DNA from 3 places in the Enterobacter sp. JBIWA008 genome. Region 1 is predicted to be linked to each of the others. Evidence: predicted binding sites of a transcription regulator. Region 1 holds the regulator's gene; each other region holds the start of a gene.
What was found. The regulator PhoB, encoded in region 1, activates phosphate uptake and scavenging genes when phosphate is short. The targets are predictions, from matches to a motif close to CTGTCATAAAACTGNCNNAT.

Region 1 (10,222 bases):
AGGGGGAGCAGCTTTTCCGTCATCGTCTGCCCACGCCGCGCGACGATTATCACCAGACTATCGAGACGATTGCCAGCCTGGTTGAGATGGCAGAGCAGGCGACAGGACAGACCGGCAGCGTCGGGATGGGCATTCCTGGGTCAATTTCTCCTTATACCGGAGTGGTGAAAAACGCCAACTCCACCTGGCTCAACGGCCAGCCCTTTGATAAAGATTTGAGCGTGCGTCTGCAGCGCGAGGTGCGTCTGGCGAATGACGCGAACTGTCTGGCGGTATCAGAGGCCATCGACGGTGCGGCGGCAGGAGCTCAGACCGTTTTTGCTGTCATCATCGGTACCGGCTGCGGGGCCGGTGTAGCGTTCGGCGGGCGCGCTCATATCGGCGGTAACGGTACGGCGGGCGAGTGGGGACATAACCCGCTGCCGTGGATGGATGAAGACGAGCTTAAATATCGTGCTGAAGTGCCGTGCTACTGCGGAAAGCAGGGCTGTATTGAGACGTTTATCTCCGGCACCGGTTTTGCGACTGACTACCACCGCTTGAGCGGCCAGCCGCTCAAGGGCAACGAAATCATGCGTCTGGTCGAAGAACAGGATCCGGTCGCCGGGCTAGCCCTTAGCCGCTACGAAATGCGGCTGGCGAAATCCCTGGCGCACGTGGTGAATATTCTCGATCCGGACGTGATTGTGCTCGGCGGCGGCATGAGCAACGTCGACCGGCTGTATGCCACGGTACCGAACCTTGTCAAACAGTGGGTCTTCGGCGGCGAATGCGAAACCCCGATCCGCAAAGCTGTCCACGGTGACTCCAGCGGCGTGCGCGGCGCGGCGTGGCTGTGGCCGGAATAAACGTTTATTCCCTCTCCCTTTGGGAGAGGGCCAGGGAGAGGGCCAGGGTGAGGGCACCAGACCGCACCATCCTCCCATTTATTCCACCGCAAACACCTTATCCAGCCTGCTATACCCCAGCCCGTTAATTTTCTTCACCTTGATCTGCACCGGAATGCGCTCTTTCATCGCCTCAACGTGGCTGATTACGCCGATGGTTTTCCCGGTGGCGTTCAGCGCGTCGAGCGCATCGAGCGCGGTGTCCAGCGTTTCGCTGTCGAGCGTGCCGAATCCTTCATCCAGGAACAGCGAATCGATTCGCGTTTTGTGACTCACCAGGTCGGAAAGTGCCAGCGCCAGCGCCAGGCTGACGAGGAAGCTTTCGCCGCCAGAGAGCGTACGGGTATCGCGCACGGCATCGGCCTGCCAGGTATCGACCACCTCCAGCTCCAGTGCGTCACTGACTTTACGCTGGAGCAGATAGCGCCCGTGTAGGCGATTAAGCTGCTGGTTAGCCAGCCAGACCAGATTATCCAGCGTCAGACCCTGGGCGAATTTGCGGAACCTGTCGCCGGTGCTGGAGCCGATCAGCACATTCAGGTGCCCCCAGTCCTCGGTCAGACGTGAGGCCTCGTCAATTTGCAGCATCAGCGCCAGCTGATGCTGGCGGTTATCGCTGTCCTGCTTAAGCTGCTGGCGGATCTCCCCCTGATGGGTGGTGTTGTCACGAAGTTGCTGCGCCAGCTGCTGTAGCTGTGCCTGCAGGGTTTGCGCGTCGGCTTCCAGCCCTTCCGGTCGCTGGCTCTGGTGGGCCTGCAGCTGCTGTTCAGCCTGCCCGCAGAGCGCTATTGCCTGCTGAAGCTGGCTCTCCAGCACCTGCTTGCGTTGCTCAAGACGGCGGATGGTCTCCTCATCCAGCAGCGCGGCGAGAAAGTCCTCCCGATCGGCGAAGCAGCTGGCCGCCAGGGCGGTGGCAAATTGCGTTGTGGCGTGCTGTAACCGCTCGCTTTCCAGACTTTCCTGTTGCTGCAGGGTGGCAAGCTGGCTCTGCAGCGACAGGCATTCGTCATGGATCTCTCGCCAGTTCTCAGGAATGGCCGGTTCAGCCTCAGTGTCATCGGTTGCCGGAAGCGTGTCGAGCAGAGGTTTAAGGGTGTTAATGCGCTCCTGAATCGCCGCATGCTGCGTCTGTTTTTCCTGCCACAGGTTGAATTCCGCTTCCCGGGCGTGCAGCCAGACGGCTTCTGAGCCCTCTTCAGGGACATTCAGTGATAGTGCGAGCAGGGAGTTTTCCAGCGCCTGCCGCGTAGCCGACAGCTGTTGCTGATACTGTCGCTCCTGCACTTCCTGCTCGTTCAGCTGGTTTTGCAGGGTCAGACGCTGGCTCAGCTGATAAAGCTGGCGCTCGTACTGTTCCTGCTCGTTCATCCACGTGGTGATATCTTCCTGAATATTCAATGAGATGTTCAGGGTGGTGCAGATCTCCAGCCACTCTTTAGTGAGCGCTTGCTCTTCCTCAGAAAGCGTCTTTGCTTCGTCTGTTTCTCGCTGGATCTGCTGCGTCAGGGCATTGACCTGTCCCAGTACCAACAGACCTTCTTCTTTAAGCGCGGCGACCTCTTTTTCCAGCGCATCCCGGCGTCGCTGGTTTTCGGTGAGTTCAAGCGCCTGATACGTATCAACGGCGGGATGTTCACTGGAACCGCACAGCGGGCAGGGTTTACCCGCCTCAAGCTGCGAACGGTAGTTTTCCAGCTTTTTGATCGTCGCTTCGCTTTCGCACAATGCTTTCAGATCGACATAGTGCTGGTTTTTTTCTTTGTACTGCTGGCGGCGCAGCGTCAGCGTTTCATTGAGTATTACCTGCTCGGCCTGAGCTTTTTGCCGGGTATCCGCGTTCTGCTGCAGCCGTTTTTGCAGGGGCTGATAGCGGGCATGAAGTGACGTCAGGCGCTGACGGAAAGGGCGTGACCTGGACTGTTGCTCCAGTGCCGCTGCCACGTCATCCGCCGTCAGCGTCAGGGCATTTTCCGGCATGTCGGCGAGCTTCTGACGTGATTCAGCAATACGTGCTGCAAGCGTGGCGATCTGATGTTTATCGCGATTCAACTGTGTGAAATGGGCGCGCCAGCCAGCAATCTCCTGGCCCCACAACCGGTAACGTTCATGCGCCGTCAGCCATGTTGCCTGGGTTGTCAGATCGGTCTGCAGTTGTTGATGGGTACGCAGTGCCGTAAGCCGGATGCGCGAGCGCTGCGCGGTTTTGGCCTGTAAGCGAGTATTTACTTCGACAATGCGCAGCTTTGTCTGCCCGAGGCGCGTGGTCTGCTCTTGCTGACTATCCCACAGAGGACGAAGCTGGGTGGCGGGCTGCGCAAGCTGGAGCTTTGCCAGCTCAGGCGCGGCCTCCTTCAGGGAGTGCTGCGCCTGCTGTTGCAAGAACATTACGCGCTGTTGCTCGCGAATAAGTTCATCGTTGCGCGTCAGCCACTGAAAATCTCGCTGTTGGTTCTGCTGCTGAGTCAGCAGGGTTTTCTCTTCGTCAGTAAGTGCCTGCAAACTCTGCTGTAACTGCTGTTGTTGCGCTTCGCTCAGTAGCACAACGCCTGCGGCCTGCGCCTCGCACATCTCAAGCGCGTTACGGGCGGCCTTATGTTTCTCGAATACCATCGCTGAAATCTGGCCGTAGATCTCCGTACCGGTCAGCTCCTCCAGCAGCTCGGCGCGATCGCCCGGTTTTGCATTGAGGAAGGCGGCAAACTGCCCCTGCGAGAGCAGCATGGAGCGGGTAAAGCGACCATAGTCCAGCCCGGTGAGCGCGGCGGTTTGCTCGAGTTTATCCGTCACTTTGTCGGCCAGGATTTTGCCATCTTCGCAGCGCGCCAGCTCCACGCGCGGCGCCTGCAGGTTCCCGTCAGGCTGGTTGCGCGCGCGGTTCTGGCTCCAGAACGCGCGGTAGGCAGTGCCTTTTACCTCGAATTCCACTTCCGCCAGGCACTCGGCGGTGTCGCGCGTCATCAGGTCGTTTTGCGCCTGGGAGACCTTCTGCAGTCGCGGCGTTTCGTGATAAAGCGCCAGACAGATAGCGTCAAGCAGGGTGGTTTTACCGGCCCCGGTCGCGCCGGTGATGGCAAACAGCCCGTTGCTGGCAAACGGCTCAGCGGTAAAATCAATTTTCCACTCGCCCTTGAGGGAGTTGAGGTTTTTCAGACGCAGGCTCAAAATTTTCATGCGTTCTCTTCCTCATCAGCGAGCGCGTGCAGAGTATGAAGGAACAGCTCGTTAAGCCTTGCGCGCGTTGTGTCGTCAATCTCTTCCTGCGACAGACGGCGTTCAAATACCTCTTCCACCTTCAGTTCGCTGAGCGTTTCACGCTGCGCACCCAGCAGAATTTTCTCGCGCTGTTCGCGGCTGCGGCGTACCAGTAAGACCTCGACGGGAAGCGCTTCCGTCAGCGCCTGGATTTTACGCTGCATATCATGCAGATAGTCATCGGTCGTGATTTCGATATCCAGCCAGATGGGGGGATTTTGCTGGACGTCGCGCCATTGCTCCAGCTGGGCGGTAATGGCCGCCAGATCGCCCTTCAGCACCGCCAGCGGTTGGGTGACGGGGACCTCCATCGACTCAACGGCGCTGAGTTTGCCCTCGCTAAAGCTCACCAGATGAACACATTTGGCTTTGCCGGTCTCATCAAAACTGAGCGCAATGGGCGAGCCGCAGTAGCGAATGTGCTCGCAACCGCCAATGACCTGTGCCCGGTGAATATGTCCGAGTGCGATATAATCCGCTGGCGGGAAATTTTGTGCCGGGAAGGCATCCAGCGTGCCAATATAGATGTCACGTACCGCGTCACTTTTACTGGCACCGACGGTGGTGAGGTGGCCGGTGGCAATCACCGGAATGGCTTGCTCGCCGCGCAGGGAGCAGGCATCGGTATATTGTTGGTGATAATAGTCAGTGATGCTCTGCAGCAGATGCTGCTGTTTTTCTCCGCCGGACATCCCCGCCTGGCTCTGCACGATATCACGCGGGCGCAGGAAGGGAACCGGGCACAGTACCGCCCCAGGTGTACCGTCACGTTTTTTCAGGATCTGCGGAGCATGTCCGGCACTGGCCACCACGGTAGTGTTAAGGAAGGCCAGGATGTCGCGGGATTCATTCAGCATTGCGACGGAATCATGGTTACCGGCGACAATCACCAGATGACAGCCGGTTTGCTGCAGATTTACCACGAAGCGGTTGTAGAGCTCACGCGCATAGCTTGGCGGCGAACCGGTGTCGAAAATATCACCCGCCACAATAATCGCGTCCACCTCGTGCGTCCGGGCCGTTTCCAGCAGCCAGTTCAGGAACGCTTCATGTTCAGCCGCACGGCTTTTGCTGTAAAAATTTTGACCCAGATGCCAGTCCGAGGTGTGAAGTATTCGCATAGCTGATCCGTGGCAAAAAAGAGAAAGCAGGATTATAAACGTTCAGAGACGGGAAAATAACCGCTGTAATAAAACAACCGTTTGCCCGTTATCGTGGTACTGTTTTTCATAAATCTGTCATAAATCTGACGCATAATGACGCCGCATTACAAACTTGTAACTTAAATAAGATAAGACAGGGCAAAGTATGGCGAGACGTATTCTGGTCGTAGAAGATGAAGCTCCAATTCGTGAAATGGTGTGCTTCGTGCTCGAGCAAAACGGCTTCCAGCCGGTTGAAGCGGAGGATTATGACAGCGCGGTGAACCAGCTGAATGAACCCTGGCCCGATCTGATCCTGCTGGACTGGATGTTGCCTGGCGGCTCCGGACTGCAGTTTATCAAACACCTGAAGCGTGAAGCGCTGACCCGCGACATCCCGGTTGTGATGCTTACGGCGCGCGGAGAAGAGGAGGATCGCGTGCGCGGTCTGGAGACCGGCGCGGACGATTACATTACCAAACCATTCTCCCCCAAAGAGCTGGTGGCCCGCATTAAAGCCGTGATGCGCCGTATTTCGCCGATGGCGGTGGAAGAGGTGATTGAGATGCAGGGCCTCAGCCTTGACCCCACCTCACACCGCGTGATGACCGGTGAAAATCCTCTCGACATGGGGCCTACCGAATTTAAACTCCTGCACTTCTTTATGACCCACCCGGAGCGCGTTTACAGCCGCGAGCAGTTGCTGAATAACGTCTGGGGAACTAACGTGTATGTCGAAGACCGGACGGTTGACGTACATATTCGCCGCCTGCGTAAAGCACTGGAACTGAGCGGCCACGATCGTATGGTGCAGACGGTCCGCGGCACGGGTTATCGTTTTTCTACCCGTTTCTGAACAATGACAGGAGTGTGACGCGTGCTGGAACGTCTGTCATGGAAAAGGCTCGTCTTTGAACTGATCTTATGCTGTATTCCGGCCTTCCTACTGGGGGCCTTTCTTGGACACCTGCCGTGGTTTCTGCTGGCGTCGGTCACCGGGCTGCTGATTTGGCATTTCTGGAACCTGCTGCGTCTCTCCTGGTGGCTGTGGGTTGACCGAAGTATGACGCCGCCGCCGGGAAGCGGCAGCTGGGAGCCGCTGCTCTACGGTCTGCATCAGATGCAGATGCGTAATAAAAAGCGACGCCGCGAGCTGGGAAGCCTGATTAAGCGTTTTCGCAGCGGTGCTGAGTCACTGCCGGATGCCGTTATTCTTACGACCGAAGAAGGGACGATCTTCTGGTGTAATGGCCTTGCTCAACAGCTGCTGGGCCTGCGCTGGCCCGACGACAATGGCCAGAATATCCTCAACCTTTTGCGTTATCCCGAGTTCACGCTGTACCTGAAAAAGCGTGATTTTACCCGCCCGCACAATCTGAAGCTCAATAATGGTCGCCATCTGGAGATCCGCGTAATGCCCTACAGCGATAAGCAGTGGCTGATGGTGGCGCGCGATGTCACCCAGATGCACCAGCTGGAAGGGGCACGTCGCAACTTCTTCGCCAACGTCAGCCACGAACTGCGTACCCCGTTGACCGTGCTGCAGGGCTACCTGGAGATGATGCAGGAGCAAACGCTGGAAGGTGCGCCGCGTGAAAAAGCGCTGCACACCATGCGGGAGCAAACGCACCGGATGGAAGGCCTGGTGAAGCAGCTTTTGACCCTCTCGAAGATTGAAGCGGCGCCAACGCTCGCGCTGAATGACACCATTGATGTCCCGATGATGCTGCGGGTTGTGGAGCGTGAAGCGCAGACGTTAAGCCACAAAAAGCATCACCTGACCTTTGACGTCGACAACACGCTGAAGGTGCTGGGTAGTGAAGATGAGCTGCGTAGCGCCATTTCCAACCTGGTGTACAACGCGGTGAATCATACGCCGGAAGGGACGGATATCGTGGTGCGCTGGCACCATACCCTAACGGGGGCCGAGTTTAGCGTTGAGGACAACGGGCCGGGGATCGCGCCGGAACATATTCCGCGTCTGACCGAGCGCTTCTACCGCGTGGATAAAGCGCGATCGCGGCAGACGGGCGGAAGCGGCCTGGGGCTGGCAATTGTGAAACATGCGTTGAATCACCACGAAAGCCGTCTCGATATTCAGAGTACCCTGGGTAAAGGTACCCGTTTCAGCTTCGTGATCCCGGAACGATTAATTGCCAAAAAGATCGCCTGACGGCAGGCGTGTCATTTTACCTTTCCACGGGTCAGCATCTGCTGGCCCGTTTGCTTTGCAGTCAAGCGAAACGCGGATGAATTTTATACGGTTGTCTCTTTTTTGTTCGCATGATTAGCCATGGGTTTTTCTTATAAATAGCGTATTGTGCTGGTACGTTTTTTCATGCTGGCATATTGTTCTGGTTTTGCGATCCCACCTTGCCTTTAAACGTTATAAGCGTTTAAATTGCGCCCCAGATACTGTCAGACCGACTGTATTTGCGTGGTAAATCGAAAAACTATTCTTCTCCACGCCTGGACGGGAGCATTTCCCGCTGAAATTGAGCAAATTTTCGGCTGTATCGTCCCGTCAGGGATATCGAAAATCTCAACGTTTTCAACACCACATCCACAGGCAGTAAGGTTTTATGACCCATCACTTAAAATCGCGTGACATCATCGCGCTGGGCTTTATGACATTTGCGCTGTTCGTTGGCGCAGGCAACATCATTTTCCCTCCAATGGTTGGCTTACAGGCGGGAGAACACGTCTGGACCGCCGCGTTTGGTTTCCTGATTACTGCCGTAGGTCTGCCGGTTCTGACCGTCATCGCGCTGGCGAAAGTCGGCGGCGGTGTGGATAGCCTCAGCACCCCGATTGGTAAAGTGGCGGGCGTTCTGCTGGCAACCGTCTGCTATCTTGCCGTTGGTCCGCTGTTTGCGACCCCGCGTACGGCAACCGTGTCCTTCGAAGTGGGTATTGCTCCCCTGACCGGTGACGGTGCGATGCCGCTGTTTATCTACAGCCTGATTTACTTCGCGATCGTGATTCTGGTTTCCCTCTATCCGGGTAAGCTGCTGGATACCGTGGGTAACTTCCTGGCTCCGCTGAAAATTGTGGCGCTTATTGTTCTGGCTGTAGCTGCCGTCGTGTGGCCCGCTGGCCCGATTAGCGACGCGATGGACGCCTATAAAAACGCCGCATTCTCTAACGGCTTTGTGAACGGCTATCTGACGATGGATACGCTGGGCGCTATGGTATTTGGTATCGTTATCGTTAACGCCGCGCGCTCCCGCGGTGTGACCGAAGCGCGTCTGCTGACACGCTATACCATCTGGGCTGGTCTGATGGCCGGTGTGGGGCTGACGCTGCTGTATCTGGCGCTGTTCCGCCTGGGCTCCGACAGCGCCATGCTGGTCGATCAGAACGCCAACGGTGCGGCTATCCTGCACGCCTACGTTCAGCACACCTTCGGCGGTGCGGGGAGTATGCTGCTGGCGTCGCTCATCTTCCTGGCCTGTCTGGTAACCGCGGTTGGCCTGACCTGCGCCTGCGCAGAGTTTTTTGCACAGTATCTGCCGCTCTCTTACCGCACGCTGGTGTTTATCCTCGGCATCTTCTCCATGGCGGTGTCCAACCTCGGTTTGAGTCACCTGATTCAGGTCTCTATTCCGGTGCTGACGGCGATTTACCCGCCGTGTATCGTGCTGGTGGTGCTGAGCTTTACTCGCCCGTGGTGGAACAACTCTTCACGAATTATTGCGCCAGCCATGTTTATCAGCCTGATTTTTGGTATCCTTGACGGGATTAAAGCATCAGCTTTCGCACACATACTGCCAGCATGGACACAGCGTCTGCCGCTGTCCGAGCAGGGGCTGGCCTGGCTGATGCCTACCGTTGTTGCACTGGTTCTGGCCATTATCTGGGACCGTGCTGCAGGGCGTCAGGTTGCATCGAACGCTCATTAATCAACGGCAACAAACTGTTTAACCACGGGGCTTAAGGCCCCGTGGTTTTTTGTTTTTTTCGTGTTGAATGGCAAGATTTAAATGGAAAGCACTAACAAACTTAAACGTGGATTGAGCACGCGCCACATCCGCTTTATGGCGCTGGGCTCTGCTATCGGCACCGGTCTTTTTTATGGCTCGGCAGATGCCATCAAAATGGCCGGTCCCAGCGTTCTGCTTGCGTACATCATCGGCGGCGTGGCGGCGTATATCATCATGCGCGCCCTTGGCGAAATGTCGGTTCACAACCCGTCCGCCAGCTCATTCTCCCGCTACGCGCAGGAAAACCTTGGCCCGCTGGCCGGGTTTATCACCGGCTGGACCTACTGCTTTGAAATCCTGATTGTGGCGATTGCCGACGTGACGGCGTTTGGCATCTATATGGGCGTCTGGTTCCCGGCGGTGCCGCACTGGATTTGGGTGCTGAGCGTTGTGCTGATCATTTGCGCCGTCAACCTGATGAGCGTGAAGGTGTTCGGCGAGCTGGAGTTCTGGTTCTCCTTCTTCAAGGTCGCGACCATCATCATCATGATCGTGGCCGGTTTCGGCATCATCATCTGGGGAATCGGCAACGGCGGGCAGCCGACCGGTATCCATAACCTCTGGAGCAACGGTGGCTTCTTCAGCAACGGCTGGCTCGGGATGGTCATGTCGCTGCAGATGGTGATGTTCGCCTACGGCGGCATTGAGATTATCGGTATCACCGCCGGGGAAGCAAAAGATCCGGAGAAGTCCATTCCGCGCGCCATCAACTCGGTGCCGATGCGTATTCTGGTGTTCTACGTGGGTACGCTGTTCGTGATTATGTCCATCTACCCATGGAATCAGGTGGGTACCAACGGTAGCCCGTTTGTTCTGACCTTCCAGCATATGGGGATTGCTTTTGCGGCCAGCATTCTTAACTTTGTGGTGCTGACCGCGTCGCTTTCCGCGATCAACAGTGACGTCTTTGGCGTGGGCCGTATGCTGCACGGCATGGCGGAGCAGGGCAGCGCGCCGA
Region 2 (10,222 bases), 1.8 Mb from region 1:
GCCCGCCGGATGCTTGAAAATAGCCGCAATACCCATACGATGTGGGTAATCGCATAGTGCGTTTTGTTAAACTGAGGTAAAAAGAAAATTATGATGCGAATCGCGCTCTTCCTGCTCACCAACCTGGCGGTCATGGTGGTTTTCGGGCTCGTGCTAAGCCTGACAGGAATTCAGTCGAGCAGCGTTCAGGGTCTGTTGATTATGGCGCTGCTGTTTGGTTTTGGTGGCTCGTTCATCTCCCTGCTGATGTCGAAGTGGATGGCACTGAAATCGGTAGGTGGTGAGGTTATTGAACAGCCGCGTAACGATATGGAACAGTGGCTGATGAATACGGTGGCTCAGCAATCCCGTCAGGCCGGGATCGCCATGCCGCAGGTGGCGATATACCATGCCCCGGACATTAACGCTTTCGCCACGGGCGCCCGTCGCGATGCGTCACTGGTTGCTGTCAGCACCGGATTGCTTCAGAACATGAGCCGTGACGAAGCCGAAGCGGTTATTGCTCACGAAATCAGCCATATCGCCAACGGTGACATGGTGACGATGACCCTGATTCAGGGCGTGGTGAACACCTTCGTGATCTTCATCTCCCGTATTCTGGCGCAGATTGCGGCAGGCTTTATGGGTGGCAACCGCGACGAAGGAGAAGAGAGCAACGGCAATCCGCTGATCTACTTCGCCGTTTCGATGGTTCTGGAACTGGTATTCGGTATTCTGGCCAGCATCATCACCATGTGGTTCTCCCGCCACCGTGAATTCCACGCGGATGCCGGCTCGGCGAAACTGGTTGGTCGTGAGAAGATGATTGCCGCGCTGCAGCGCCTGAAAACCAGTTACGAGCCGCAGGAAGCGAACAGCATGATGGCCTTCTGCATTAACGGTAAATCCAAATCGCTGAGCGAGCTGTTTATGTCTCACCCGCCGCTGGATAAACGTATCGAAGCGCTGCGCAGTGGGGAATACCTGAAGTAACGCTAAGAATTCTAATAAGCCGGGCAGGAGAACACTCCGCCCGGCTTTTTTTATGCCTGAATCCTGGGCTGGGTCACCCGCAGGCCGCTGACGACCGCCGCGAGGGAGGCAAGGGCACCTGCGGTGAGAAGCGCAACATGGTTACCGTTTTGTCCAGCGAGGTTAAACATCAGGGCGACCAGCGCTGCGCCGCTGCTTTGTCCCAGAAGGCGCGCGGTCCCCAACATGCCGCTGGCACCTCCGCTGCGATCACGGGGGGCAGAAGTGATAATGGTGTGGTTGTTAGGCGACTGGAACAGGCCAAACCCCGCGCCGCACAGGATCATGCGCCAGATGATGTCCAGATCGGTTGGCGATGACGGTAGCAGAGCCAGCGCGAAAAGTCCTGTCGCCATTACCGCCAGCCCCAATGCTCCCAGTAATCCGGCATGGACGCGTTCAATTAAGTAACCTGCCAGCGGGGCCATCACCATTGTCGCCAGCGGCCACGGGGTTAACAGCAGGCCGGTCTCCACTTCTGAACGGCCGATCGCGCTTTGCAGGAAGAAGGGCAAAGAAACCAGGGCCAGCATCTGAGCGCAGAACGAGCAGACAGAGGTGCAAATGGAGAGGGAAAAGAGGGGGATACGCAGCAAATCGACTGGCAATAAAGGCACAGGGAGAGTGAGCTGACGGCGAACAAAGAAGAAGCCGATCGCCAGCAGGGCGATGAGCTCCGCGCCGGTAAGCATCAGAGACTGTCCTTGCGCAAAGCCGCTCAGCGCCGTAATCAGCAGGCCAAAGGTCAGGGCATTCATCACCGCACTCGCCATATCGAAGCGCGGCATGGTGCTTTTGGGACCGTTAGCAGGCAGAAAGCGCAGCGCAAAGAATACAGCGACAATGCCCAGCGGCACGTTAATGGCGAACAGCCATTGCCATGACGCAACGGAAAGGATCGCCGCCGCTATGGTTGGCCCGGCGGCGGAAGAGACGGCAACAATAAACGAGTTTATCCCCATGCCGCGCCCCAGATGACGCTGCGGATAAATTAAGCGGATCAACGCGGTGTTTACGCTCATGAGCGCCGCGCCGCCAAAACCTTGCGCAATGCGGGCAAGCGTCAGGGTATGCAGTGAATCTGAAAGGGCGCATAACAAGGACGTGAAGGTGAAAACCGCCAGACCGCACTGATACACCCGACGGTAACCGAACATATCGCCCAGGAAAGAGAACGAGAGCAGGGAAACCACAATTGCAATCTGGTAGGCGTTCACTATCCATATCGAACTGGCGGGAGAGGCATGCAGATCGCTCGCGATGGTTGGCAGGGCAACGTTCGCGATTGCGCCGTCAAGCACGGCCATTGAGATACCGATAATGATGGTGGCTATAGCGCCATACCGCTGGGGTAAAGGCAGACCATCGGAAAGGGTCTTTTTTAATTAAGATTAAAAAAGCTCAGCGTGAAATTATTCTCATGATAACTATTTTAGCACTGTTACAGCTGAGATATGTCGCAGATTTGTAACGAAGTAAACGCGGATTGATTGCAGGTGACATGACGGGAACTTATAATAAAAACAGGTTCTGATTTTTATAAAACACTCTCTATGAGGTGGTAGATGGCTATTGCGGATTTGGATAAACAGCCAGATTCTGTTTCTTCCGTGCTGAAGGTGTTTGGCATCTTACAGGCGCTGGGGGAAGAGCGTGAAATAGGTATTACAGAGTTGTCGCAGCGCGTGATGATGTCTAAAAGCACCGTATATCGCTTTTTACAAACCATGAAGTCGCTGGGCTACGTTGCCCAGGAAGGAGAATCTGAAAAATACTCTCTGACGCTGAAGCTGTTTGAGCTGGGTGCCCGTGCACTACAAAATGTTGACCTGATCCGCAGCGCTGATATTCAGATGCGCGAAATCTCTCGTCTGACTAAAGAGACCATCCATCTCGGTGCGCTGGATGTAAACAGCATTGTTTACATCCATAAAATCGACTCCATGTACAATCTGCGCATGTACTCGCGCATTGGTCGTCGTAACCCGCTCTACAGTACCGCCATTGGTAAGGTTCTGCTGGCGTGGCGCGATCGTGAGGAAGTGAAACAGATCCTCGAAGGCGTGGAATACAAGCAAAGTACTTCACGAACCATTATCAGCACGGACGCGCTGTTAAACGTGCTCGATCGCGTACGCGAGCAGGGGTATGGCGAAGATAACCAAGAGCAGGAAGAGGGGCTGCGCTGCATCGGCGTTCCGGTGTTTGACCGTTTTGGCGTGGTGATCGCGGGCTTAAGTATCTCCTTCCCAACCTTACGCTTCTCCGAAGAGCGTCTGCATGAGTATGTGGCAATTCTGCACACTGCCGCACGTAAGATTTCTGAACAGATGGGTTATCACGACTACCCGTTTTAATCTCTTCTCGCATAAAAAACGCCGCATCTTTTGCGGCATTTTTGTGTAAGTTATTTAACCGACTGATTAGCCATTATCAATCACGACGGATGTCTTACGCAGGACAGGACAGTGGGTTAAGCCAACGATCCCGCTCTCAGTATGCAGATATTGCGCAGTGCTCATACCCTGTGCCGTTAAATATTTACATTGAATCCCTAAGCCGGCAGCGTTCTCGGTGCTTCCCACGAGCACACCGTACCCCGTGAGCAGAAGGCCAATCCAGACGATGGCGAGTGCAATAATTGTTCGAATGATGAAGCGCATCATTAACCTCTTTTGTCTTTGTTATCATAAAGCTAGCGTAAATGATTTATACGATGAAACAAGTGCACGATTCTGAAAAAAAGCGCGATGGCGGTACAGTTAGTCCTTGTTTAAGATATGCGTGATAACCTTGTAACATCAGGTTTTTAGACGGAGTGTGGAGTGAAAAAAATACGCTGGGTAATTCTGATTATCGTGCTGATAGCGTGCGTGGTGTTATGGACGCAGACGATCAATGTGATGTGCGATCAGGATGTACAGTTTTTTAGCGGCGTTTGCGCAATCAATAAGTTTATTCCGTGGTAATACGCATTTTTTCTCAAGGTGATTTCCTTCCTCCGCGCCAGTGGTAAAATAGACGTTTTTATTGAGGTGGTGAAATGGGTGAGTTACTGAATTCAGGGCTGCTGAATATGGCATCCCTGATGATTTCTTTGGTTGTTCTGCTTGTGGGTCTGGTCATTTGGTTTTTCGTGAACCGCGCCAGTTCCCGGACTAACGAGCAGATTGAACTGCTGGAAGCGCTGCTCGATCAGCAAAAACGTCAGAATGCGCTGCTACGCCGTCTGTGTGAGGCTAACGAACCGGAAGAGAAAGACGTGCCGAAAGACGCGGTCGCTGAAGATAACAAAGACGAAGATGACTTTATCCGCCTGGTGGCTGAGCGTTAATCTTTTTATGCTGGGAGGTGGCTGTGGTCTGGAAAAATCCCTGGTATGACCCCTCCCTGAAACATCACACCCCGGACGGTTTTCGTAATACCACTCCTGTCGGACATCAACCCGGCGACCTTGACCGTTGGCGTAAAGCGCGTAAAGAGGCCGGTTTTCCAAAGCCGCCCGCGCTGGGTTATGAAGACTTTATTCAACATTGGTGGCAACCTGTAGAGCTTACGCAATCTCATGAAGATGGGGTGTGGTGGCTCGGACACGCGAGCGTGTTGCTGCAGCTGGACGGCAATATCATCCTTACCGATCCGGTGTTTTCACGACGCGCATCTCCACTGCCTTTCCTGGGACCACAGCGCAAAACGCCTCCTGCGCTGTCAGTCGATCAACTTCATCAGCTTGATGCAGTCGTCATCTCCCATAATCATTACGATCATCTTGATGATGCCACCATTCGCCGTATTCTCAAACGCTTCCCCGATGTCAGTTTTTTTGTTCCGCTGGGACTGGCCGGCTGGTTTCGCCGCCGGGGCGCAAAACGCGTGGTTGAGCTCGACTGGTGGCAGAGCTTCACCTGGCAGGGGATGACGCTGAGCGCCGTACCGGCACAGCACTGGAGTATGCGCACGCCATGGAACCGCAATCGCTCATTATGGTGCGGCTGGGTTATGGAAGGTCGACATCATCGTTTCTGGTTCAGCGGTGATACGGGGTATTCGCCCGAGCTGCTGTTGATACCTGAACGCCTGGGCCATATCGATGCTGCCGCGTTACCGATAGGTGCCTATTCCCCACGATGGTTCATGGCTGTCCATCATATGGATCCGCAATCTGCGGTGGCATTGTGGCAGCAGCTGGGTTGCCCTCTGGCGTTCCCCATTCACTGGGGCGTGTTTGAACTGGCAGATGAAGCCCTGGATGAACCTGTGCGGGAGTTAACTGACGCGCTAAATAATTTAGCACCAGTTAATCATTCTTTCAGGATACTGAAAGTTGGTGAATATTTATCCTTATAAACGAAGCGATAAATTGTTGCATATATTCTTGATGTAAACGCTCGCAGAAATGTTTTATTTTTATCGAAACGTTTTGCTTGCCTTCTTTTGATGCAGAGTCATAAAAATTTCATTATTTTGGTGCATAACGCTGTTTATTAACTGGTGCATTTTAATACAGACGGAAGCTGTTTTTTAACAGTGTTTTTCCTCTGAAACAATTTGGTCGCGTTACAATGATTTAAGCATAAGTTTTCACAAATTGTTCTAACTCAATCAAGGCGCAAGATTTCTTTTCCTTGTTGCTGGACGGTTCGTAATGATTGAGCTATGTTAAAAAAGTCTTAGATTACAGCGCTTGTGCAAGCAACGCTTGGTCTTTGTTACGCAGCAGAGCTGTCTGCACGTGATGCGCATAATTGTGCAAAACCTGACAGGCACTGTTCGAATTTGTGCGGCGGATCGAGACATGTTTAAAAATGGCTTGCCATATTAAACATAGTGTGTGATAACACGTTTTGGGTCAAACGAGGTACAGTTCTGTTTATGTGTGGCATTTTCAGTAAAGAAGTCCTGAGTAAACACGTTGTCGTTGAATACCGCTTCTCTGCCGAACCTTATATTAGTGCCTCATGCAGTAATGTCTCAGTTTTATCTCAGTTAATGCCTGCGGGCTAAGAAAACACTCTAAGGAATTTTGCAAAATGGCAAAGATTAAAGGTCAAGTTAAGTGGTTCAACGAGTCTAAAGGTTTTGGTTTCATTACTCCTGCTGACGGCAGCAAAGACGTGTTCGTACACTTCTCTGCAATCCAGGGTAACGGCTTCAAAACTCTGGCTGAAGGCCAGAACGTTGAGTTCGAAATTCAGGACGGCCAGAAAGGCCCAGCTGCAGTTAACGTAACTGCTATCTGATCGAACCGCTGCTGACTGGAGCGCTTAGCACTTCAATCTCAGACATAAAGCCTCGCATAACGCGGGGCTTTTTTATGTCTCTTATCTTTCAAAATATTACCATTCGCGGTCTTGTTAGTAACTTGTTGCAAAGCTGCGAGGTTAGTAGCACTGTTTTGCCACCTTAAACCCATCTTTTCCCGTTAAATCAGGGCGTTGTTTAACGGTCCTGGGGTTCAGGTGAAGAATAAATTGATAACGACCGCTGGCAATTTCACGCCAGCGCGTTTTGTGCTGCTCTGTTTAGCTATTTTTTGTAGTCTGGCTTTTTTGCTGGGCCGCGTTGCATGGCTGCAAATCATCAAGCCTGATAATCTGGTGAAGCAGGAAGATATGCGCTCCCTGCGCCAGCTGTCGATTGATGCGCCGCGCGGCATGATAATGGATCGCGAAGGCTGCCCCCTGGCGGTGAGCGTGCCCGTCCGGGCCGTCTGGGCCGATCCTAAAACGGTGCTGGCAAAAGGGGGCGTCGGCCTTGATGAACGCTGGCAGGCGCTGGCCAGTGCGTTGCATCTCTCCCTCGGCACGCTCTCGGCGCGAATCAACGCCAACCCACAGGGGCGTTTTATTTATCTTGCCCGTCAGGTCGATCCTGCACAGGCAAAGTGGATCGATAAACTGAATCTGCCCGGCATCAACTTGCGCGATGAATCCCGCCGTTTTTACCCTGCCGGCCATGTGGCTGCGAACCTGATTGGCTTCACCAATATTGACGGGCAGGGCATTGAAGGCGTGGAAAAAAGCTTCAATGCGCAGCTGACCGGCAAGGCGGGTATGCGACAGGTTAGGGAAGACCGCTACGGACGCGTGGTTGAAAACCTGACGGAAGTGGCGCCCGCACCGGCGCATAATATCCAGTTAAGTATCGACGAGCGGCTGCAAACCATCACCGAAGATGCGCTCGATAATGCCGTGGCCTGGAACAAGGCCGAGTCTGGGGCATCGGTGCTAATTAATATCCAAACCGGGGAAATCCTCGCCATGGCGAGCTATCCGGATTTCAACCCCAACAACCGGGAAGGTGCGACGATAAACGATTTTCGCAACCGTGCGATCAGCGATACGTTCGAACCGGGTTCGACGGTCAAGCCGCTGGTGCTGATGACGGCCCTGCAGCAGGGGCTGGTTCAGCCGGACAGCGTGATTGACACTCACCCGTATACCCTCGACGGACATCGTATCCGCGATGTGGGCTATTATCCTGAACTGACGATGACTGGGATCCTGCAAAAATCGAGCGACACCGGCGTTTCCCGACTTTCTCTGGCAATGCCTGTCCAGCATCTTATTGATACCTATAGAAACTTTGGGTTTGGCACAAATACGGGGCTCGGCTTAACGGGCGAGAGCGCGGGGCTGTTGCCAAATCGTAAATACTGGAGCCAGCTCGATCGCGCGACCTTTGCCTTCGGCTACGGGCTGATGGTGACGCCACTCCAGCTGGCGCACGTCTACGCCACGATCGGTGGCTTCGGGCTCGAGCGACCTCTCTCAATTACGCGTATCGATCCACCCGTTATCGGGCACCGCGTTATGCCGGAAGAGATTGCGCACGAGGTGGAGCACATGATGGAGAGCGTTGCGCTGCCCGGCGGTGGGGGCGTTAAGGCCGCCGTTCGAGATTACCGGGTAGCGGTGAAAACCGGTACGGCGAAGAAAATTGACGACAGCGGGAAGTACGTCGATAAATACGTCGCCTATACTGCCGGCGTTGCGCCTGCCAGCGATCCGCGATTTGCCCTGGTAGTGGTCATTAACGATCCGCAAAATGGGGCCTACTACGGCGGTGCCGTTTCCGCGCCTGTCTTCAGCGAGATTATGGGTAACGTGCTGCGTCTGGAGAATGTGAAACCTGACGGGTTACCGGCGGGTTCCGATCGCCTTATCGTTATGCGTTAACCGGGCGTTTATAACCAGGGCGAATAGCGGTACACTTCGCCCTTTGATTATGCTCCGGAGTCACCATGTCCTTCAGCTGTCCCCTTTGCCACGCCCCCCTGACGCACTCAGATAAAAGTTATACCTGTCCGCAGGGGCATCAGTTTGATATGGCAAAAGAAGGCTACGTGAATCTTCTGCCGGTGCAGCATAAGCGCTCCCGCGATCCAGGCGACAGTGCAGAGATGATGCAGGCGCGCCGCGCGTTTCTGGATGCCGGGCACTATTTGCCGCTGCGAGAGACCGTCGCGCAGATGCTGAATGACATTCTGCCGGATTCAGCAGCCGCCATGCTCGATATCGGCTGCGGGGAAGGGTACTACACCGCACGGTTTGCCGGGATTGCCGGTGAGAAGGGGGCGTTGACATTCGGTCTGGACGTATCGAAAGTGGCCATTCGCGCGGCGGCGAAGCGCTACGCGGACGTAACGTTCTGCGTGGCATCCAGCCATCGGCTGCCGTTTGACGATGCCAGCATGGACGCTGTTATCCGCATTTACGCGCCCTGCAAAGCGGAAGAGCTGGCTCGCGTCGTGAAACCGGGCGGATGGGTGGTCACCGTAACGCCGGGCCCGCGTCATCTGATGGAGCTGAAAGGGCTGATCTACGACGAAGTGCGTCTGCATGCACCTCATTCTGAACAGCTGGCCGGTTTTAGCCTGAAGCAGGAGCAAACTGTGGCGTATGAAATGACGCTTAAAGGGGAAGAAGCAACCGCGCTGCTGCAGATGACGCCGTTCGCGTGGCGGGCAAAACCGGAAGTGTGGGAAGCGTTAGCTGTACAATCAATATTTAACTGCCAGACGGATTTCAGTATCCACGTCTGGCAGCGCGAAGATTAACCGGCGAAGTGTGCCCAGAGGATCTGGGCACCAATGCCAATCAGCACAATTCCCCCCAGGATCTCGGCGCGTTTACCCAGCAGCGGGCCGATAAACCGTCCAACCATCATGCCCAGCGTGGACATAATCAGCGTTGCGCAGCCGATGGCCAGCGCGGTAGCGATGATATTGACCTGCAGGAATGCCAGACCGACACCGACGGCCATCGCATCAAGGCTGGTGGCAATGGCAGTGGTGACCAGCAGCCAGAAACCGTGGCGGTGCTGAGGCTCCTCGTCTTCTTCATCACCGCCGCGAAAACCTTCAATCACCATTCGACCCCCGAGAAATACCAGCAGGACGAACGCAATCCAGTGGTTCCACTCCAGTACAAACTGGCTGGCGAGCATGCCAAGACCCCAGCCGATAAGCGGCGTCAGCGTTTCGATAGCACCAAAAATGAGACCGGTACGAAGGGCTTCTGAGAATTTAGGTTTATGGAGCGTGGCGCCTTTTCCGATGGAAGCAGCAAATGCGTCCATGGACATGCCAAAAGCGAGGAGGATCGTAGCGGAGATATTCATAACAGCGTCCAGACCGGGGATATCCATATGACACATCACTGCCCCCAGTAAACAGCAGTTGATGTATCTATGGTCTCGCCTGATTGCGCTGCACATTAGATGTGCTGTCAGCAATCCGTACGCGCCACGTTTTTCAACGAGTATGTTGACACGTACATTTCCTGCGAGCAGGAAATCGGCTACTCCCCAACGACGGGCGCAACCTTAACATATTTTGAGAATATAAAACAACAATGAAGAGGCATTATTTAAATTGCCTGGTGATAACGATTTTCATTTGTCTTTAAGCGTGAGCATATTGTTAAAAAATAGAGATAAAATTAATGAATGGGATATAGCTTCGGCTATATTTCTTGCGCAAGATAAATGCAAAATATAGCCATTGCTATATATCTAACTTATTGAGTTTTAACGAGTAACTTGTATATTTTTTCCAAGTCGTCAATATTCTTCACTCGAACAAGCAGGCGGCGTTGTTCTAATTGCATCACCAGCACACCGTCTTCGGATAAATTCATCTCTTTAATGCGGTTATATTCTATCCACACATTGGCGAAGAAAAACCCGCGGGATTTAAAAATGATTTTCG
Region 3 (10,222 bases), 1.1 Mb from region 1:
CCAGCCGTCAGCTGGATCCACTGGTTGTTGGTCAGGAACACTACGACACTGCGCGTGGCGTACAGTCCCTGCTGCAGCGTTATCAGGAACTGAAAGACATCATCGCCATCCTGGGTATGGATGAACTGTCTGAAGAAGACAAACTGGTGGTAGCACGTGCGCGTAAGATCCAGCGCTTCCTGTCCCAGCCGTTCTTCGTTGCGGAAGTATTCACCGGTTCTCCAGGTAAATACGTTTCCCTGAAAGACACCATCCGTGGCTTTAAAGGCATCATGGAAGGCGAATACGATCACCTGCCGGAGCAGGCGTTCTACATGGTTGGTTCCATCGACGAAGCCGTGGAAAAAGCCAAAAAACTTTAACGCCTTAATCGGAGGGTGATATGGCAATGACTTACCACCTGGACGTCGTCAGCGCAGAGCAACAAATGTTCTCTGGTCTGGTCGAGAAAATCCAGGTAACGGGTAGTGAAGGTGAACTGGGTATTTTCCCGGGTCACGCACCGCTGCTCACCGCCATTAAGCCTGGTATGATCCGCATCGTTAAACAGTTCGGTCACGAAGAGTTTATCTATCTGTCCGGCGGCATTCTTGAAGTGCAGCCTGGCAGTGTGACCGTTCTGGCCGATACCGCTATCCGTGGACAGGATCTCGACGAAGCGCGAGCCCTGGAATCGAAGCGTAAGGCTGAAGAGCACATTAGCAGCTCTCATGGTGACGTGGATTACGCTCAGGCGTCTGCGGAGCTGGCCAAAGCGATCGCGAAACTGCGCGTTATCGAGTTGACCAAAAAAGCGATGTAACACCGGCTTGAAAAGCACAAAAGCCAGTCTGGATACCAGGCTGGCTTTTTTTTTCGGCCTTAATTCATGATGAAAAAGATGTAGAATTTTAAGCATCAAACGTTTTTACTTCACACTCAAACTACCGTCAGGATGCGTATGTCAAACAGTGCGATGAGCGTGGTGATCCTTGCCGCTGGCAAAGGGACCCGCATGTATTCCGATCTGCCTAAGGTGCTCCACACGCTTGCAGGAAAGCCAATGGTGCAGCATGTCATTGATGCAGCGAATGAACTGGGTGCCAGTCAGGTCCACCTGGTCTACGGCCACGGCGGCGATCTGCTTAAAAAGACGCTGAGCGATGACAAGCTCAACTGGGTGCTTCAGGCCGAACAGTTGGGTACTGGCCATGCGATGCAGCAGGCAGCGCCATTCTTTGCGGATGACGAAGACATTTTGATGCTCTACGGCGATGTCCCGCTGATCTCCGTTGAAACACTGACTCGCCTGCGTGAAGCCAAACCGCAGGGCGGCATCGGTTTGTTGACCGTCGTGCTGGACGATCCAAGCGGTTATGGCCGCATCACCCGTGAAAACGGCAACGTCACGGGTATTGTTGAGCATAAAGATGCCAGCGATGAACAGCGCCAGATTCAGGAGATCAACACCGGTATCCTGATTGCCAATGGTGCGGACATGAAGCGCTGGCTGTCCAAACTCAACAACAACAACGCGCAGGGTGAATTCTACATCACCGACATCATTGCGATGGCGTACCACGAAGGGCGTGAAATTGCCGCCGTTCATCCGGAGCGCATTAGCGAAACGGACGGTGTGAACAACCGCCTGCAGCTTTCCCGCCTGGAGCGTATTTATCAGTCCGAACAGGCTGAAAAACTGCTGCTGGCGGGCGTGATGCTGCGCGATCCGGCGCGTTTCGATCTGCGTGGTTCGTTATCTCACGGTCGTGACGTTGAAATTGATACGAACGTTATCCTCGAAGGTCACGTGACGCTGGGCAATCGCGTCAAAATTGGCGCCGGCTGCGTGATTAAAAACAGCGTCATTGGTGACGACTGCGAAATCAGCCCGTACAGCGTGGTGGAAGATGCCCGTCTGGATGCGGCGTGTACCATAGGCCCATTTGCGCGTCTGCGCCCGGGCGCTGAGCTGCTGGAAGGCGCTCACGTGGGTAACTTCGTGGAAATGAAAAAAGCGCGTCTGGGTAAAGGCTCGAAAGCCGGTCATCTGACCTATCTGGGCGACGCGGAAATTGGCAATAACGTGAATATTGGTGCAGGGACGATTACCTGTAACTATGACGGCGCGAATAAATTTAAAACGATCATCGGTGATGATGTGTTCGTTGGCTCCGATACGCAGCTGGTGGCGCCTGTTACCGTGGGTAACGGGGTGACCATTGCCGCCGGAACAACCGTTACGCGCGATGTGGCCGAGAACGAGCTGGTGTTAAGCCGCGTTCCGCAGGTCAGCAAGCAGGGCTGGAAACGCCCGGTGAAGAAAAAGTAACAACAAGGCGGGTGGCGCTATGCTTACCCGCCCTGCGATTGAGTAGGCCTGATAAGGCGTAGCCGTCATCAGGCAAACCCGGGAGAGGAGATAAATATATATCTCCCCCCACAAGCAGTACCCATAAAAATAACCCCACTCTCTACAAGGCTCGGGGTGCCCGGAAAGGGCGTTACCCAAAGGATTTCGCGTTGTGGCAAGGCGGCAAGCGTATGAGTCCATGGGAGCTTACTTAAGTAAGTGACCGTGGCGAGTACGAGAAGCCAACGCAGCCGCAGCGTGAAAGACGCAGGGAAAATACAGGTCAGCGACAACGCAGGCATAATGCCTAAATTCGGAATCTAAAATTATGTGTGGAATTGTTGGCGCAGTTGCGCAGCGTGATATTGCTGAAATCCTTCTCGAAGGTTTACGTCGTCTGGAATACCGTGGCTACGACTCTGCCGGTCTGGCCGTTGTCGATGCAGAAGGTCATATGACCCGTCTGCGTCGTCTCGGTAAAGTGCAGATGCTGGCCCAGGCCGCGGAAGAACATCCGCTGCACGGTGGTACCGGTATTGCGCACACCCGCTGGGCGACGCACGGCGAGCCGTCTGAAGGTAACGCGCACCCGCATGTGTCTGAACACATCGTGGTGGTGCACAACGGCATTATCGAAAACCACGAACCGCTGCGCGAAGAACTGAAAGCGCGCGGCTACAACTTCGTCTCTGAAACTGACACCGAAGTGATTGCTCACCTGGTGCACTGGGAGCTGGAGCAGGGCGGCACGCTGCGTGATGCGGTGCTGCGTGCTATCCCTCAGCTGCGCGGTGCATACGGTACGGTGATCATGGACTCCCGCGACCCGTCAACGCTGCTGGCAGCGCGTTCCGGTAGCCCGATGGTTATCGGTCTGGGTATGGGTGAAAACTTTATCGCCTCCGATCAGCTTGCGCTCCTGCCGGTTACCCGTCGCTTTATCTTCCTTGAAGAGGGTGATATCGCGGAAGTGACCCGTCGCAGCGTGACCGTATTCGATACCAAAGGCGAGCAGGTGAAGCGCCAGGAGATCGAATCTAACCTGCAGTACGACGCGGGCGACAAAGGCGCTTACCGTCACTACATGCAGAAAGAGATTTACGAGCAGCCAAACGCCATCAAAAACACCCTGACCGGGCGCATCAGCCATGGTGAAGTGGATCTGAGCGAGTTGGGTGCAAACGCGAACGAACTGCTCAGCAAGGTCGAGCATATTCAGATCGTAGCCTGCGGCACCTCCTACAACTCCGGTATGGTCTCTCGATACTGGTTTGAATCCCTGGCGGGCGTGCCGTGTGATGTGGAAATCGCGTCTGAATTCCGCTATCGCAAATCCGCTGTGCGTCGTAACAGCCTGATGATCACCCTTTCCCAGTCCGGCGAAACGGCGGATACGCTGGCAGCGCTGCGTCTGTCTAAAGAGCTGGGTTACCTGGGCTCTCTGGCCATCTGTAACGTCCCCGGCTCTTCCCTGGTGCGTGAGTCCGATCTGGCCCTGATGACCAAGGCTGGCACCGAAATCGGCGTGGCCTCCACCAAAGCGTTTACCACTCAATTGACCGTTTTGCTGATGCTGGTGGCGAAGCTGGCGCGTCTGAAAGGCGAAGATGCGTCCGTTGAGCATGACATCGTTCATGGTCTGCAGGCGCTGCCAAGCCGTATTGAGCAGATGCTGTCTCAGGACAAACGCATTGAAGCGCTGGCGGAAGATTTCTCTGACAAACATCACGCCCTGTTCCTGGGTCGTGGCGATCAGTATCCGATTGCGCTGGAAGGCGCGCTGAAGCTGAAAGAGATCTCCTACATTCACGCTGAAGCCTATGCGGCTGGCGAGCTAAAACACGGCCCGCTGGCGCTGATTGACGCGGATATGCCGGTCATCGTTGTGGCACCTAACAACGAACTGCTGGAAAAACTGAAATCTAACATCGAAGAAGTGCGCGCCCGCGGTGGTGTTCTGTACGTCTTCGCCGACAAAGATGCCGGTTTTGTCAGCAACGACAACATGCACATCATCGAGATGCCGCATGTGGAAGAGGTTATCGCACCAATCTTCTACACCGTTCCGCTGCAGCTGCTGGCCTATCACGTTGCGCTGATCAAAGGCACCGACGTTGACCAGCCGCGTAACCTGGCGAAATCGGTTACCGTAGAATAATCCCTTCAGGCTCCATCTTCGGGTGGAGCTTTTTTATCCCGCCCGGCTTGTTTTTAATCAATCCTTTCTCGTTTTTAATAATGACAATTTGTCATCTTCAGCTACTTTTTTCAGTGTCACATAAAGAAAATATTTCTGAAAACGTGTTGTCATAAAAGTGGCTAACACGATGAAAATTAAGCTTTATTATGCGGTATTTTAAGTTAAATTTTCATTGTCATAAAACTGTCATAATTCGTACATTTATCTGTCACCTGTTTGTCCTATTTTGCTCATCGTAGCCACTAAACAACGATTTACGAAAATCTTGCAGGAGACATTATGAAAGTTATGCGTACCACTGTCGCAACTGTTGTCGCCGCGACCTTATCTCTGAGCGCGTTCTCTGTATTTGCAGAAGCAAGCCTGACTGGCGCTGGTGCAACCTTCCCTGCGCCGGTGTATGCCAAATGGGCAGATACCTACCAGAAAGAAACCGGTAACAAGGTTAACTATCAGGGTATCGGCTCCTCCGGTGGCGTTAAACAAATTACCGCGAACACTGTTGATTTCGGCGCATCAGACGCTCCGCTGTCTGATGACAAACTGGCTCAGGAAGGCCTGTTCCAGTTCCCGACCGTGATCGGTGGTGTGGTTCTGGCCATCAACCTGCCGGGCGTGAAGTCGGGTGAGCTGGTGCTGGACGGCAAAACGCTGGGTGACATTTACCTGGGCAAAATCAAAAAATGGGATGACGAAGCGATCGCTAAACTCAACCCAGGCCTGAAGCTGCCTTCTCAGAACATCGCCGTGGTTCGCCGCGCGGATGGTTCCGGTACCTCTTTCGTGTTCACCAGCTACCTGGCAAAAGTGAACGAAGAGTGGAAATCTAAAGTCGGCTCCGGCTCTACCGTTAACTGGCCAACCGGCCTGGGCGGTAAAGGTAACGACGGCATCGCCGCGTTCGTACAGCGTCTGCCTGGCTCTATTGGCTACGTAGAATACGCGTACGCTAAGCAGAACAACCTGTCCTACACCAAACTGGTTTCAGCCGACGGCAAACCGGTTAGCCCGACCGAAGAGAACTTCGCTAACGCGGCGAAAGGCGCTGACTGGAGCAAATCCTTCGCGCAGGATCTGACTAACCAGAAAGGCGAAGGTGCGTGGCCAATCACCTCTACCACCTTCATCCTGGTTCACAAAGAGCAGAAGAAACCTGAGCAGGGCGCCGAAGTGCTGAAGTTCTTCGACTGGGCGTACAAAAACGGCGGCAAACAGGCCAACGCCCTGGATTACGCCACCCTGCCGGACAACGTGGTTGAGCAGATTCGCGCTGCCTGGAAAACCAACGTGAAAGACAGCAGCGGTAAAGCATTGTATTAATTTAGCATTCTGACGAAAATGGCGGGTGGCGCTAGCGCTAACCCGCCCATTTCGTAAACGCGTTTAACAGAAGAGTAATTTATGGCTGCAACCAAGCCTGCATTTAACCCTCCGGGTAAAAAAGGTGACATGATTTTCAGCGCGCTGGTTAAACTGGCTGCGCTGATTGTGCTATTGCTGCTGGGCGGCATTATCGTGTCTCTGATTTTCTCCTCATGGCCGAGCATCCAGAAATTCGGATTCTCCTTCCTGTGGACCAAAGAGTGGGACGCGCCGAACGACATCTACGGTGCCCTGGTGCCGATTTACGGCACGCTGGTGACCTCGTTCATCGCCCTGCTGATTGCGGTTCCGGTGAGCTTTGGTATTGCCCTGTTCCTGACGGAGCTGGCGCCGGGCTGGTTGCGACGCCCGCTGGGTATTGCCATCGAACTGCTGGCGGCCATTCCAAGTATCGTTTACGGCATGTGGGGTCTGTTCATCTTTGCTCCGCTGTTCGCCACATACTTCCAGGAACCGGTCGGTAACGTGCTTTCCGCCATTCCGTTTGTGGGGGCCCTGTTCTCTGGCCCGGCTTTCGGTATCGGCATTCTGGCGGCAGGTGTGATCCTCGCCATCATGATTATTCCGTACATTGCGGCGGTTATGCGCGATGTCTTCGAACAAACGCCGGTGATGATGAAAGAGTCTGCCTATGGCATCGGCTGCACCACCTGGGAAGTTATCTGGCGTATTGTCCTTCCGTTCACCAAAAATGGAGTAATCGGGGGCGTGATGCTGGGCCTGGGTCGTGCGCTGGGTGAAACCATGGCGGTGACCTTTATCATCGGTAACACCTACCAGCTCGACAGCGCGTCGCTCTTCATGCCTGGTAACAGTATTACCTCGGCGCTGGCGAATGAATTTGCGGAAGCTGAATCCGGGCTGCACGTGGCGGCGCTGATGGAGCTGGGTCTGATTCTGTTCGTTATCACCTTCATTGTTCTGGCGATTTCCAAGCTGATGATTATGCGCCTCGCTAAAAATGAGGGAGCACGCTAATGGCTACTCTCGAAATGCAAGCTACCGCTGAACTGGCGGAATCCCGCCGCAAAATGCAGGCCAGACGCCGCATGAAAAACCGCATTGCCCTGACGCTCTCTATGGCGACGATGGCGTTCGGCCTGTTCTGGCTGGTCTGGATCCTCTTCTCGACGGTCGTTCGCGGTATTGACGGGATGTCCCTGTCGCTGTTCACCGAAATGACGCCGCCGCCGAACACGGCGGGGGGGGGCCTGGCGAATGCTCTGGCGGGCAGTGGGTTGCTGATCCTATGGGCAACGGTCTTCGGCACGCCGCTGGGCATCATGGCCGGTATCTATCTGGCGGAATACGGCCGTAAATCCTGGCTGGCGGAAGTTATTCGCTTCATCAACGACATTCTGCTCTCAGCCCCGTCTATCGTGGTAGGTCTGTTTGTTTACACCGTGGTGGTGGCGCAGATGGAACACTTCTCCGGCTGGGCGGGTGTGATTGCGCTGGCGCTGCTGCAGGTGCCGATTGTTATTCGTACCACCGAGAACATGCTGAAACTGGTGCCGGACAGCCTGCGTGAAGCAGCTTACGCCCTGGGCACGCCGAAATGGAAGATGATCTCTGCGATTACGCTGAAGGCGTCAGTCTCCGGGATTATGACCGGCATCCTGCTGGCGGTTGCGCGTATCGCGGGTGAAACGGCACCGCTGCTGTTTACGTCCCTTTCCAACCAGTTCTGGAGCACGGACATGATGCAGCCGATCGCCAACCTGCCGGTGACGATCTTTAAATTTGCGATGAGCCCATTCGCGGAATGGCAGCAGCTGGCCTGGGCCGGGGTGCTGATCATTACCCTTTGCGTACTGTTGCTGAACATTCTGGCGCGCGTCATTTTCGCGAAGAAGAAACACGGTTAATTTTTTACGGCGCGGCAGCTCGCGGCGCCGAATGAGGAAATGAGTCAATGAGTATGGTTGATACTGCCCCGGGTAAGATTCAGGTTCGTGATTTGAACTTCTACTACGGCAAATTCCATGCCCTGAAGAACATCAACCTGGATATCGCGAAGAACCAGGTCACGGCATTTATCGGTCCGTCCGGCTGTGGAAAATCCACGCTGCTGCGTACCTTTAACAAAATGTATTCGCTCTATCCGGAGCAGCGCGCTGAAGGTGAAATCATCCTGGACGGTGAAAACATTCTGACCCAGGCGCAGGATATTGCCCTGCTGCGCGCCAAAGTGGGGATGGTGTTCCAGAAACCAACGCCGTTCCCGATGTCCATTTATGACAACATCGCCTTTGGCGTGCGTCTGTTTGAAAAGCTCTCCCGTGCCGATATGGACGAGCGCGTACAGTGGGCTTTGACCAAGGCCGCATTATGGAACGAAACCAAAGATAAGTTACACCAGAGCGGTTACTCTCTCTCCGGTGGTCAGCAGCAGCGTCTGTGCATTGCGCGCGGTATTGCTATTCGCCCGGAAGTGTTGCTGCTGGATGAGCCGTGTTCAGCGCTGGACCCGATTTCAACCGGTCGTATTGAAGAGCTGATCACCGAGCTGAAGCAGGATTACACCGTGGTTATCGTGACCCATAACATGCAGCAGGCTGCACGTTGTTCCGATCACACGGCGTTTATGTACCTGGGCGAGTTGATTGAGTTCAGCGATACGGACGCGCTGTTCACCAGGCCCGCGAAGAAACAAACCGAAGATTATATTACTGGCCGCTACGGTTGATTTGCCTTAGTGCATGTGGAGAAACCATGGACAACCTCAATCTTAATAAACACATTTCAGGCCAGTTCAACGCAGAGCTGGAAAGCATCCGCACGCAGGTGATGACCATGGGTGGCATGGTTGAGCAGCAGCTTTCTGATGCGATTACGGCAATGCACAACCAGGACAGCGAGCTGGCGAAGCGCGTCATTGAAGGCGACAAAAACGTCAACATGATGGAAGTCGCTATCGACGAGGCCTGCGTGCGCATTATCGCGAAACGTCAGCCGACGGCGAGCGACCTGCGTCTGGTGATGGCGATCATCAAAACCATCGCCGAGCTGGAGCGTATTGGTGACGTTGCGGATAAAATCTGTCGTACCGCGCTGGAGAAGTTCTCTCAGCAGCATCAGCCGCTGCTGGTGAGCCTGGAGTCGCTGGGCCGCCACACCGTGCAGATGCTGCACGACGTGCTGGATGCCTTTGCGCGTATGGATCTGGACGAAGCGGTGCGTATCTACCGTGAAGACAAGAAGGTCGACCAGGAGTATGAAGGCATCGTGCGTCAGCTGATGACCTACATGATGGAAGATTCACGTACGATCCCAAGCGTACTGACCGCCCTGTTCTGCGCGCGCTCTATCGAGCGTATCGGCGACCGCTGCCAGAACATTTGCGAATACATTTTCTACTTCGTTAAAGGTCAGGACTTCCGTCACGTGGGCGGCGACGAGCTGGACAAGCTGCTGGCGGGTAAAGATCCGAAAGAGTGATTTTTACCCTCACCCTAACTCTCTCCCACAGGGAGAGGGTCGGGGTGAGGAGAAAACTCAGCGAGTAATATCCCACCCGCGAGCCTTCCACAGTTCCGGCAGCTGTGCCAGATCGGTAAAGGTCGTCACGTTTGGATGATCGATCGGCTTGTTGTGCGGGTCGGCGCAGAAGTAAAACACCTCCATCCCCGCATCAATCCCTGACTGCGCGCCCGCAGACGAGTCATCCACCAGAATGCAGTTTTCTACGTTGACGTTCATCGCTTTTGCCGCATGGAACATCAGCGCCGGGTCTGGCTTCCAGCGCTGGATATCGTAGCCGCTGAACAGTTTTTCCGGGAAATGGTGCAACATCTCAAGCTTGCCTAGCGAGTGCTGCATTTTGCTGACCGGGCCGTTAGAGACGACGCAGACTGGCACCGTCATCGCATCCAGCAGCGCGTTTGCGCCCGGAATAACCTCCAGCTCGGAGTCGAACAGGCGTGCGACCTCGGCGCGGTACACCGGTTCCAGTTCGGCTTTCGCCAGATCCACACCGTGTTCCTGGTTAATGATGTCGATGATCTCGTAGAGCTTCACGCCCTTAAAGCGTTTAAACACCTCTTCGAGTTCCAGCGTAATGCCAAATTCCTGGAACATAGTGACATACGCGCGGGAACAAATGACCTCACTGTCGACCAGCGTACCGTCGCAGTCGAAAAATACCGCTTCAATTCCGGACATGCCTTTCCCTTTTAACAAGTTTAACGTTTACGTACGGCAGTTCGCCGGCACGCAATCGTTGCCGTATAAGCAAAATCAATGAAAAAAGTATCACGTAACCGCCACTATTGTCGCATTTTGGTATAGGATAGCGACGAATTTTC

Region 2: kdgR (DNA-binding transcriptional regulator KdgR) is a predicted target of PhoB. The motif match lies at 2,466-2,485, and genes of this name have one in related genera.
Region 3: pstS (phosphate ABC transporter substrate-binding protein PstS) is a predicted target of PhoB. The motif match lies at 4,705-4,724, and genes of this name have one in related genera.

Annotation. Positions count from the first base shown of each region.
Region 1 covers NZ_CP074149.1:1,045,656-1,055,877, forward strand. Annotated here, with positions in the region: gene mak (fructokinase) at 1-848, shown strand, start outside; gene sbcC (exonuclease subunit SbcC) at 927-4,058, opposite strand; gene sbcD (exonuclease subunit SbcD) at 4,055-5,260, opposite strand; gene phoB (phosphate response regulator transcription factor PhoB) at 5,448-6,137, shown strand; gene phoR (phosphate regulon sensor histidine kinase PhoR) at 6,159-7,454, shown strand; gene brnQ (branched-chain amino acid transporter carrier protein BrnQ) at 7,864-9,183, shown strand; gene proY (proline-specific permease ProY) at 9,265-10,222, shown strand, end outside.
Region 2 covers NZ_CP074149.1:2,879,878-2,890,099, reverse strand. Annotated here, with positions in the region: gene htpX (protease HtpX) at 91-972, shown strand; gene KGP24_RS13945 (MFS transporter) at 1,023-2,372, opposite strand; gene kdgR (DNA-binding transcriptional regulator KdgR) at 2,577-3,368, shown strand; gene KGP24_RS13935 (YobH family protein) at 3,435-3,674, opposite strand; gene mgrB (PhoP/PhoQ regulator MgrB) at 3,837-3,980, shown strand; gene KGP24_RS13925 (YebO family protein) at 4,055-4,345, shown strand; gene KGP24_RS13920 (MBL fold metallo-hydrolase) at 4,369-5,358, shown strand; partial or broken gene KGP24_RS13915 (DUF2627 domain-containing protein) at 5,884-6,028, shown strand; gene cspE (transcription antiterminator/RNA stability regulator CspE) at 6,042-6,251, shown strand; gene ftsI (peptidoglycan glycosyltransferase FtsI) at 6,471-8,189, shown strand; gene rlmA (23S rRNA (guanine(745)-N(1))-methyltransferase) at 8,255-9,070, shown strand; gene mntP (manganese efflux pump MntP) at 9,067-9,633, opposite strand; gene KGP24_RS13890 (DUF986 family protein) at 10,032-10,222, opposite strand, start outside.
Region 3 covers NZ_CP074149.1:4,799,787-4,810,008, forward strand. Annotated here, with positions in the region: gene atpD (F0F1 ATP synthase subunit beta) at 1-362, shown strand, start outside; gene KGP24_RS23255 (F0F1 ATP synthase subunit epsilon) at 383-802, shown strand; gene glmU (bifunctional UDP-N-acetylglucosamine diphosphorylase/glucosamine-1-phosphate N-acetyltransferase GlmU) at 941-2,311, shown strand; gene glmS (glutamine--fructose-6-phosphate transaminase (isomerizing)) at 2,661-4,490, shown strand; gene pstS (phosphate ABC transporter substrate-binding protein PstS) at 4,812-5,852, shown strand; gene pstC (phosphate ABC transporter permease PstC) at 5,934-6,893, shown strand; gene pstA (phosphate ABC transporter permease PstA) at 6,893-7,783, shown strand; gene pstB (phosphate ABC transporter ATP-binding protein PstB) at 7,831-8,604, shown strand; gene phoU (phosphate signaling complex protein PhoU) at 8,631-9,356, shown strand; gene yieH (6-phosphogluconate phosphatase) at 9,414-10,079, opposite strand.